DNA from 4 places in the Mesorhizobium sp. B2-4-19 genome. Region 2 is predicted to be linked to each of the others. Evidence: riboswitches for the same ligand, from Rfam matches in the RefSeq annotation. Region 2 holds a riboswitch; each other region holds the start of a gene.
What was found. A riboswitch is a leader RNA that binds a small molecule or an ion and turns the genes downstream of it on or off. The one in region 2 is predicted to bind cobalamin.
Positions count from the first base shown of each region.

Region 1 (2,196 bases), on a different contig from region 2:
AGGCGACACTGCGCAGGGCCGGCCGGCCATCTTCGGCAAGCCGTGGGCCGATGAAGGACGCGTACCATTCGACAAACTGGATCACGCCGCCCTCATGCAGCTCCGAATAGGGACCGGGCTCATAGGCTGGCGACAGAATGCCGAACGCGTTTTCCTCGACGATGCGGCGATCCTGGTCGTTGGTCTCGGTCCAGACATGGGTGAGTTCGGCAAGATCGTAGTCGACGCCCTCGACTGCATCCTTGTGCACCAGCCATTTGGTCGTCACCGCGGTCTCCGTGGCGCTGATCGGCACCACGCGGAAGGTGACGGCATGGTCGCCGAGGATGTGGTTCCAGGTCGTCGGGTAGTGGTAAAGCAGCAAGGAGCCGATGCGGTCGGCCGAGACGCTGTCGGAAAGGTTCTTCTTCACCGCCCGCTTGCCCGTCATCGTGTAGCTGACCGCATCGCGCAGCAGCGGCGCGCGGGTGGCGCGGTATTGCCCGGCCGGATCGATGCGGAACTTGCTCGGCAGCCCGGCCGCCTCGCATTTGGCCCAGTGTGCCAGCATTTCCGGATCGCTGTCGGCGCCTTGCACGCCGGTCACCGTTGGGGCTTCCGGGAAGGTCTTGCACAGTTCCGGGTGATTGCCGGCGCAATGATAGCACTCGCGGTTGTTTTCCCAGACGAGCTTCCAGTTGCCCTTCTCGACGATCGTGCTCTCGAAGGCGATCTTTGCTTCGCTGAGCCGGTGCGGCTTGAGATAGGGTTCGATCATCGCCTGCATCGGCGCGAAGTCGGCGGGTTCCTTGGCCAGGCAGATGAAGATATAGCCGGCCACGCTTTCGCAGGCGACCGGCTTCAGGCCGAACTGGCTTTTGTCGAAGCCGTCTGCCATCTGGCGGGCAAACAGCAGCCTTCCGTCCAGCTCATAGGTCCATTGGTGATAGGGGCAGACCAGCTTGGCGGCCACGCCCTTGTCGGTGTTGCAGACGCGGCTGCCGCGGTGGCGGCAGGAATTGTGGAAGGCGTTGATCTTGCCCTGCTGATCGCGCACCAGCACGACAGGGTAGTCGCCGATCTGTACGGTGGTGAAGCTGCCGGGCTTGGGCAGTTCGCAATCATGGCCGACGAACAGCCAGTCGCGATACCAGATCAGCTCCATGTCGAGCTTGAAGAAATCGGGATCGGTATAGAAGGGCTGCTCGAGCGAGAAGCCCTCTCTGCGGCCATTCAACAGCCTCAGCATATCGTTGCGCGCATCCATGTCCTGTCCCCATACTTCAAGGACTGAACTGGTGGTGATTGAGGAAGGATGAGACGCGGCTCGGCGAAAGCCGGGCACGCGCGATCCGCCTCTTGACCGCCCACCGCGATCAGTCGAGTTCAAAAATCTCGGGCTGGTTTCCGGGCTCTGGAGTGTCCTTGCGGACGGTCGCGACACCTTCCCAGGCTTTCGCCCAGTGGTCTCCCGTTGCGACTTGAACTCCACCACCGTTGCGGGGGCAGCGCCGGATTTTGACCGGCTTCCCAATTCTCCGCCCGTCGTCACGAAGCGGCACCTGAGATGACATGATCTAATCACGACAGCGTTTGCGACATCGGCATGAAAGCGACATCGTATCCATGCGGCGCGACACGCATGCGCAACGATCAGGTCACGGGCAGCGGTCACGAAAATCGTCTCCGCCGATAGCAGTACCGGCTGTCAAAATCGACCCGGAACGGGGCAAAGGAGGTTAACGGTTTCGAAAAGTGACTATTAGCAGACTCTAAAATCGAACCGAACGGTTCGTTTCTGTTGACGGTGCGTGCAGGACGGTGTGAACGATGGACCTCCGATACAGTCTGTGATGTTGCGGCTGGATTTTATTAAGTACTTGATATCGAGAAGAAAAATGCTTTGTTTGGGAGCCCTTGGCACAATTTCAAGTAGCGGATTCTTGGTCCACACGGAACAACTTCGTGATTGGAAACGGCGAACTGGCTTTCCCACATCGGGGCTGTCCGAACGACGCGATTTCAATCCCAGGACACGCCGCTAGACGGACGGAAAAAATACTGGAGTACCAAAAATGAAAAAGATTGTTCTCACTGCCGCCGCCCTTCTGGCTATTTCCGGCAGCGCCTTTGCTGGTAGCGACCACTACGGTTCGACTGCCGCCGCAGCCACGGCTGTCGACAGCTCGTACACCGCTTCGACCAAGAAGTCGGAAC
Region 1 covers NZ_VFUV01000002.1:544,203-546,398, reverse strand. The annotation lists gene FJ546_RS05820 (aromatic ring-hydroxylating dioxygenase subunit alpha) at 1-1,246, opposite strand, end outside; cobalamin riboswitch at 1,360-1,560, opposite strand; gene FJ546_RS05815 (DUF680 domain-containing protein) at 2,055-2,196, shown strand, end outside.
Region 1: linked by a shared signal. The riboswitch ahead of FJ546_RS05820 (aromatic ring-hydroxylating dioxygenase subunit alpha) and the one ahead of FJ546_RS11160 (DUF1636 family protein) in region 2 are both predicted to bind cobalamin.

Region 2 (2,196 bases):
CGACCTTGCCATGCGAGGTCGGCACGATCTTCACGGCACGGGCGGAATGTTCGCCGATGATGGCGTTGGCGCGGGCCGAGCCGGCGGCGTTCATCAGGTCGCTTTTCGATAGGATGATCAGGTCGGCGCAGGCGATCTGGTCCTCGAACAGTTCCTCGACCGGGTCGTCATGGTCGAGGCTGTCATCTTGCGCACGCTGCGCCTGCAAGGCGTCCATGTCGTTGGCGACGCGGCCTTCGGCAAGTGCTGGACCATCGACCACGGCGATGACGCCGTCGACGGTCACGCGGCTCTTCACCGTCGGCCACTGGAACGCCTGGACCAGTGGCTTGGGCAGGGCGAGGCCCGAGGTCTCGATCAGGATGTGGTCGACCTTCGGCGTCAGCGATAGGATCTGGTCGAGCGCGGGCACGAAATCGTCGGCCACGGTGCAGCAGATGCAGCCATTGGCCAGTTCGACGATGTTTTCCTCCGGGCAGGTGTCGATGCCGCAGCCCTTCAAAATCTCGCCGTCGATGCCGATGTCGCCGAACTCGTTGACGATGATCGCAATGCGCTTGCCGCCGGCGTTCTCCAGGAGATGGCGGACCAGCGTCGTCTTGCCGGCGCCGAGGAAGCCGGTGACGACGGTGCAGGGGACGCGGGTGACGGAAGCGCTCATGATCAGTCCTTCAGCAGGTCGAGGGGAGGAATGCGGGCAACGAGGCCGCGCTTGAGAGAATCAGGCCGGCCGCGCCATGGAATGAGGCCGTCCGTCGAGGTGGCGAAGAGCTTGGCGCCGGTGATAAGGTCGGCGCCGCTGCTCACGGTCAGATCGCCGAAGACGTAGCTCCAGCAGCCGTCGCGCAGGATCGCGGCGCTCAGCCGGCGCTTGCAATTGCCGAGACATTCGACCGTGCGGATGTGGATGTTTTCATCAGATGCGGCACAGCGCGTGTCTTCGGCCAACAGTTCGCCGGCGCGGGGATGGGCGTCGGAGCCGGTCTCGTCGCGGCACGAGGCGCAGACGATCACCGTGACGCCGGGCAAAGCTTCGCTGTCGGCGGACGAATTGTCCGCTGTGCCAGGCGAAAAACTGCCGTTCTGGTCCAAAAAGCCGGGCTCCTTGCCCGGAAACCCGCCGGGCGATCGGATTCTTTTGTCGCAGACGGCAGGTCTCCTGGCTCGCGGGTCATCGCCTTGGGTGCCGCCTTCCCGGGAACATCCCAGTGGCTTTCGGCCTCGGCTCGTCGCTTACAGTTGCGGGGACAGCCGCGGATTTGAGATTTTTCACCTCGCACCGCATTCCCTCTTAGCCCCTGCCGTTGCGGGCAAGGGACCGTCTGGAGCGGGATTTAGGCTTTTGCAGGCAGCGGTGTCAACGCACGGCTACGACATGGCGATGTCGGCAAGCGCCGAGCCCAAATCGCCGGCAGGCGTCACTTCCATGCGTTCAAGGCCGAGCCAGCCTTGCATCTGCTTCAGTTCCTCGAAGAGCTGCGCGGCGGTCTCAGGCGGAGCGTTGGGCTCGGCGTAGGCGGCGTGGACGCGCAGGACGCTGGCCGGCCGGTCGGCCTTGAGGTCGACGCGCGCCACGATCCTGTCGCCGAGCAGGAAAGGCAGGACGTAGTAGCCGTATTGGCGCTTTTCGGCCGGCGTATAGATCTCGATGCGGTAGTGGAAATCGAACAGCCGCTCCGAGCGCGAGCGCTCGAAGACGACCGGGTCGAACGGCGCCAGCAAGGCGCGGGCCTCGATCTTCCGGGGCAGGCGGGCGTTCTTGTGAAGGTAGGCCGGCTTGTCCCAGCCTTCGACGCGCACCGGCAGCAGTTCACCCAACTCGACCAGTTCCTCCAGCCGGCCTTTCATGTCGGCCGGCGACAGCCGGAAATAGTCGCGCAGGTCGCCTGATGTCGCCACCCCATGGGCGCGGGCGGAAATGCGCAGCAATTCGCGGTGCGCGTCCTCGGCTGGCGGCACGGGCAGGTCGAGGATCGCCTGCGGCAGCACGCGCTCGGGCAAATCATAGAAGCGCTCGAAGCCGCGGCGGTGCGCCGTGGTGATGCGGCCAGCCCAGAACAGCCATTCGAAGGCGTGCTTGGCATGGCTCCAGCCCCACCAGCCGCCCGAACCTTTCTGGCCTTCCAGCGCCGAAGCCGCGATCGGGCCGCGCGCGACAACCTCGCGGTAGATCTCTTCTATGTAGGCGGCATGCTC
Region 2 covers NZ_VFUV01000005.1:116,002-118,197, reverse strand. The annotation lists gene cobW (cobalamin biosynthesis protein CobW) at 1-661, opposite strand, end outside; gene FJ546_RS11160 (DUF1636 family protein) at 664-1,092, opposite strand; cobalamin riboswitch at 1,132-1,338, opposite strand; gene FJ546_RS11155 (winged helix-turn-helix domain-containing protein) at 1,369-2,196, opposite strand, start outside.

Region 3 (2,196 bases), on a different contig from region 2:
CGCGCTGCATCAGCTGGCCGGTCGCCCAGTCGAAATCGTCCTCGGTCAGGTTGATCTCGGCCAGCGGATCGCGGTGATGCGCGTCGAAACCGGCCGAGATGATGATCAGGTCAGGCGCGAAATTGTCGAGCGACGGCAGCACCCGCGACAGGAAGGCATCGCGAAACGCCTCGCTGCCGGCCTGCGGCGCCAGCGGCGCGTTGACGATGTTGCCGGCGCCGGTTTCGGTCTTCGCGCCAGTGCCGGGATAAAGCGGCATCTGGTGCGTCGAGCAATAGAGAACCGAGGGATCGTCCCAGAAAATATCCTGCGTGCCGTTGCCGTGATGCACATCCCAGTCGACCACGGCGACACGCTCGGCGCCATGCTTCTTCTGGGCATAGCGCGCCGCGATCGCCGCCGTGTTGAAGAAGCAGAAGCCCATCGCGGTGGTCTTTTCGGCATGATGGCCGGGCGGCCTTGCGGCGACGAAGACATTGTCGGCGCGGCCTGCAAAGACGTCGTCGACGGCGGCGTTGGCGGCGCCGATCGCGGCGATCACCGCCTGCCAGCTCTTGGGGCTGGCGGTGGTGTCGGCATCAATGCGGGCAATACCCTCTTCGGGAATGGCGGCACGCACACGGGCGACGAAATCGGCGGGGTGCGCGTAGAGGATAGTGGCTTCGTCGCCCTCCGGCGCCTTGACACGATCGAGCGCGGCAAAGGCCTCGTCGTCGAGCACGCGCTCGATGGCGCGCAAGCGGTCTGGCCGCTCGGGGTGGCCGGGCGGCGTGATGTGTTCGAGGAAGATCGGGTGCGTGTAGAGACGGGTTGTCATGCCCCCTATCTAGTGCCCCGGCGCCGCGATGGCCATGCATTGCGGCTCGATCACTGGGGAAAATCGCGCCTGCGTCCGTTGGCGTCGCTGCGGGGATTGGCGCGGCCAAGGCTTCGGCGTAAGGTCGCGCCACTGCCTGGTGCCCGCCGCAAGCGGGAGAATCGGGAACACGGTTGAATCCCGTGGCGTGCCCAACGCTGTGAGGGGGACCGCGCCGGTAAATGCCACTGTCGATGACGGGAAGGCACCGGACGCGGGTTGATCCCGAGCCAGAAGACCGGCCTGGCAGGCATCGTCATCCGCATGGTCAGGCGGCTGGCATCAGAGCAACGTGCGTCCAGTTGGATGCACAAAGTGCGCTCTGACGGTGTGGAACTATTGCAATCGCAAGGGGACGAGCGATGCCGGAACACATGACCGCTCCTGTGGGCGACGGATTTGACCAGACGGCGCGCGACGCGGTCTATCGCGCCATGTTCACGCGGCGCGACGTGCGCAGCCATTTCCTGCCCGACGCGCTCGACGACGAGGTGCTGGCGCGGCTTTTGCTTGCCGCACATCACGCGCCATCGGTCGGCTTCATGCAGCCATGGAATTTCATCGTCATCCGCGACGCCGCGCGACGGGCAGAGGTACGCGACCTGTTCCTGGCCGCGCGCGAACAGGAACTGCCTGAAATCGAGGAGGAACGACAGGCGCTCTACCGCAAGCTGAAGCTCGAAGGTATCTGCGAAAGCGCCCTCAACATCTGCATCACCTGCGACCGCCGGCGCTCGCAGGGTTCGCCGCTGGGCCGCTGGCACAATCCGGAGATGGATCTCTACAGCACGGTCTGCGCGGTGCAGAATTTCTGGCTGGCCGCGCGTGCCGAAGGCGTCGGCGTCGGCTGGGTCAGCATCATCGAGCCGCAAGCGTTGAAGAGCCTGCTGTCCATTCCCGAGCATGTGACGCCCGTCGCCTATCTCTGCGTCGGCCGGGTTTCCGAGTTCGCATCCAAACCAGACCTGGAAACACATGGCTGGGGCCGGCGGCTGCCGCTGCCCGACCTGATCATGAGCGAGACTTTTTGCGGGCAAGGTGAGGCGCCACTGAAATCGACCGTGGCCCGCCTCAACGCCTCCGATGTCGCGCCGGCGACGACCTGCCCAGCCGATCAGTTCGTCGCGCCGGCCGTGCCCCAGCGCGAGCCACCAAAGGAGGCCAGCGCCTTGTCCTTCAACTCCCTGAACTTCGACGAGGCCTCGGCCAGCCTGATATCCCAGGCCGGATCGGGCACCTGGCCGGCGATGGTCTTGAAATAGACCTGCATCAGGCAAGCGATGGCGAAAGGCTCGATGAAGGCCGCCTTGAAGGCCCAGGCGAGGACGATGGCGAGCACG
Region 3 covers NZ_VFUV01000001.1:290,431-292,626, forward strand. The annotation lists gene FJ546_RS01350 (histone deacetylase family protein) at 1-817, opposite strand, end outside; cobalamin riboswitch at 938-1,118, shown strand; partial or broken gene bluB (5,6-dimethylbenzimidazole synthase) at 1,291-1,797, shown strand; gene FJ546_RS01360 (hypothetical protein) at 1,971-2,196, opposite strand, start outside.
Region 3: linked by a shared signal. The riboswitch ahead of bluB (5,6-dimethylbenzimidazole synthase) and the one ahead of FJ546_RS11160 (DUF1636 family protein) in region 2 are both predicted to bind cobalamin.

Region 4 (2,196 bases), on a different contig from region 2:
CGTATCGGGATGGGACGCGATTGGAAACGACCTACCCAACATGCCTATTCGAGGCGTCACTGCCGAGCAGTGCCAGAACGCTTGCGATCACGATTTTACGTGCTTGGCGGTTACATATAACACCAAATACCAGGCCTGCTTCATGAAAGGTGACGCTTCCGTTCTTGTGAAGAGCGAAGAATCAGTGATGGCGGCGAAGAAGGTTGTCGAAAGCAATCTGCACTATTCGAACTTGGTATTCGCAAAGAACACTGAGGTTTCCGGCGTACCCTATTGGACAGGACAGCTCAGGTATCCAGACTGCATCTTACAATGCGCGAATGAAAAATTGTGTATGGGTTTCAATTTCCGCAGCAAGGAAATGTCGTGCACGCTTTTCAACAGCGTCGCTCAATCATCCGACAACGTAGCAGTGGCCTCAGGAATCAAGAGCGTCGGGAACTAGCCGGGCGCGCGTGCGCGACGACAGGGGTTGACATCGCCGCGAAACATCGCTTCAAACGTAATGTTATTACATATAGAACATGCAGCGACGGCGTCGCAAAAAACTCATTGCGATGCGATCGATGGAAATCTACGGTGGGTGCGTGATGGTCCCCGCGCCGAAAGGCAAGGGGTGAAAAGGGAACACGGTGAGACCCGCAAAAGGTCGAGGCCGTGGCTGCCCCCGCAACTGTAAGCGGTGAGCAAGATCCGACATGCCACTGGCCGGCAAGGCTGGGAAGGCTGGATTGCGCCGAGACCCGCGAGCCAGGAGACCTGCCATCGGCTGAGTTGACCGGACGGGGTGTGCCGGGAGGAGACGTGGACGTCGGTCTTGTCGGCCGGCTAGCCGACATCCTTCCGTCGCCAGTTTTGAAAGTGACGGAAAGTTGGACGGCGCCATCGATCATCGCATCATCGTGTGCACGCTTTGCCGTGACGTTCCGACCGGAATCAGGTCGGGCGAAAGCCTGTGCGTCGATTTGCGCTCCCGGCTCGCGGTCTGCCATGAACCCGCCGTGGCGCATGGCTTCACGGTTGAAGGTGCCGAATGCATGGCGGGCTGCGCGCGGCCGCTGACGGTGGCCTTCGAGGCGCCGGGCAAGGCCTCTTATCTCTTCGGCTCCATCGACGCCGAGGCCGACGCCGGCGATCTCGTGCGATTTGCCAGGCTTTACGCCTCGCTCGCCGACGGCTGGTGCAATTCCGGACAACGTCCGCCGCGACTGACCGGCAAGACGCTGGCCCGCATTCCCGGGCCGGCCAAGTTTCCGGGCAACAGCCGATGACAATGCCACTCCTCGAAGCGCGCGACCTCAGCGCCATGGCCAATGGCCGGCATCTGGTCCACGCCGTCAGCCTGTCGGTGGCCTCGGGCGATCGCCTTGCCATCATCGGCCCCAATGGCGCCGGCAAGACCACGCTGCTGCGCATGCTGTCGGGCATGCTCAAGCCAAGTGCGGGCGAGGTGAAGCTTGGCGGGCGCCGCCTGGACCGTATCTCGACCGCCGAGCGGGCGCTGCACATCGCCGTCGTCGGCCAGACCGACCAGCCTGACCCGCGGCTGGCGGTGATCGACTATGTCGAGCTCGGCCGCGTCCCGCATGCCGGCCTGAGACGCAGGGGCGAGGAGCGCGACATCGTCGTCGACGCGTTGCGCCGGACCGGCCTGTTGCCGCTGCTTGGCCGCACCATCGGCTCGCTGTCGGGTGGCGAACGCCAGCGCGCCCAACTGGCGCGCGCCATCGCGCAGCAACCAAAGGTGCTGTTCCTCGACGAGCCGACCAACCATCTCGATCCGCGCGCCCGCGGCGAGCTGCTCGAGCTCGTGGCCGGCTTCGGCATGACGGTGATCGCGGTGCTGCACGATCTGGCTCTGGTGGCGCCCTTCGCCACCAGAGTCGCGGTGATGAGCGAGGCGCGGCTGCATGCGCTGGCGGCACCCCGCGAAGCGCTGACGCAAAAGCTGATCCGCGAGATTTTCGGCATCGACGTGTTTCGCCTGCGCCATCCGACCGAAGACCGCGAACTCACGGTGTTCGATGTTCCGAACCGCGCTGCGCCGCCATCCTGATCGACCCCATCCCTCATCCGACACCGTTCAGCCAAGGAGCAAAATCCGTGAAACGTCTCGCACTGTCGCTCGTCTTCTCGCTGCTGGCTTCGTCAGCCTTCGCCTTCCCGGTCACCGTCGACAGCTGCGGCAAGCCGCTG
Region 4 covers NZ_VFUV01000003.1:358,282-360,477, reverse strand. The annotation lists gene FJ546_RS07820 (PAN domain-containing protein) at 1-445, shown strand, start outside; cobalamin riboswitch at 575-782, shown strand; gene FJ546_RS07815 (DUF1636 family protein) at 873-1,271, shown strand; gene FJ546_RS07810 (ABC transporter ATP-binding protein) at 1,268-2,056, shown strand; gene FJ546_RS07805 (ABC transporter substrate-binding protein) at 2,104-2,196, shown strand, end outside.
Region 4: linked by a shared signal. The riboswitch ahead of FJ546_RS07815 (DUF1636 family protein) and the one ahead of FJ546_RS11160 (DUF1636 family protein) in region 2 are both predicted to bind cobalamin.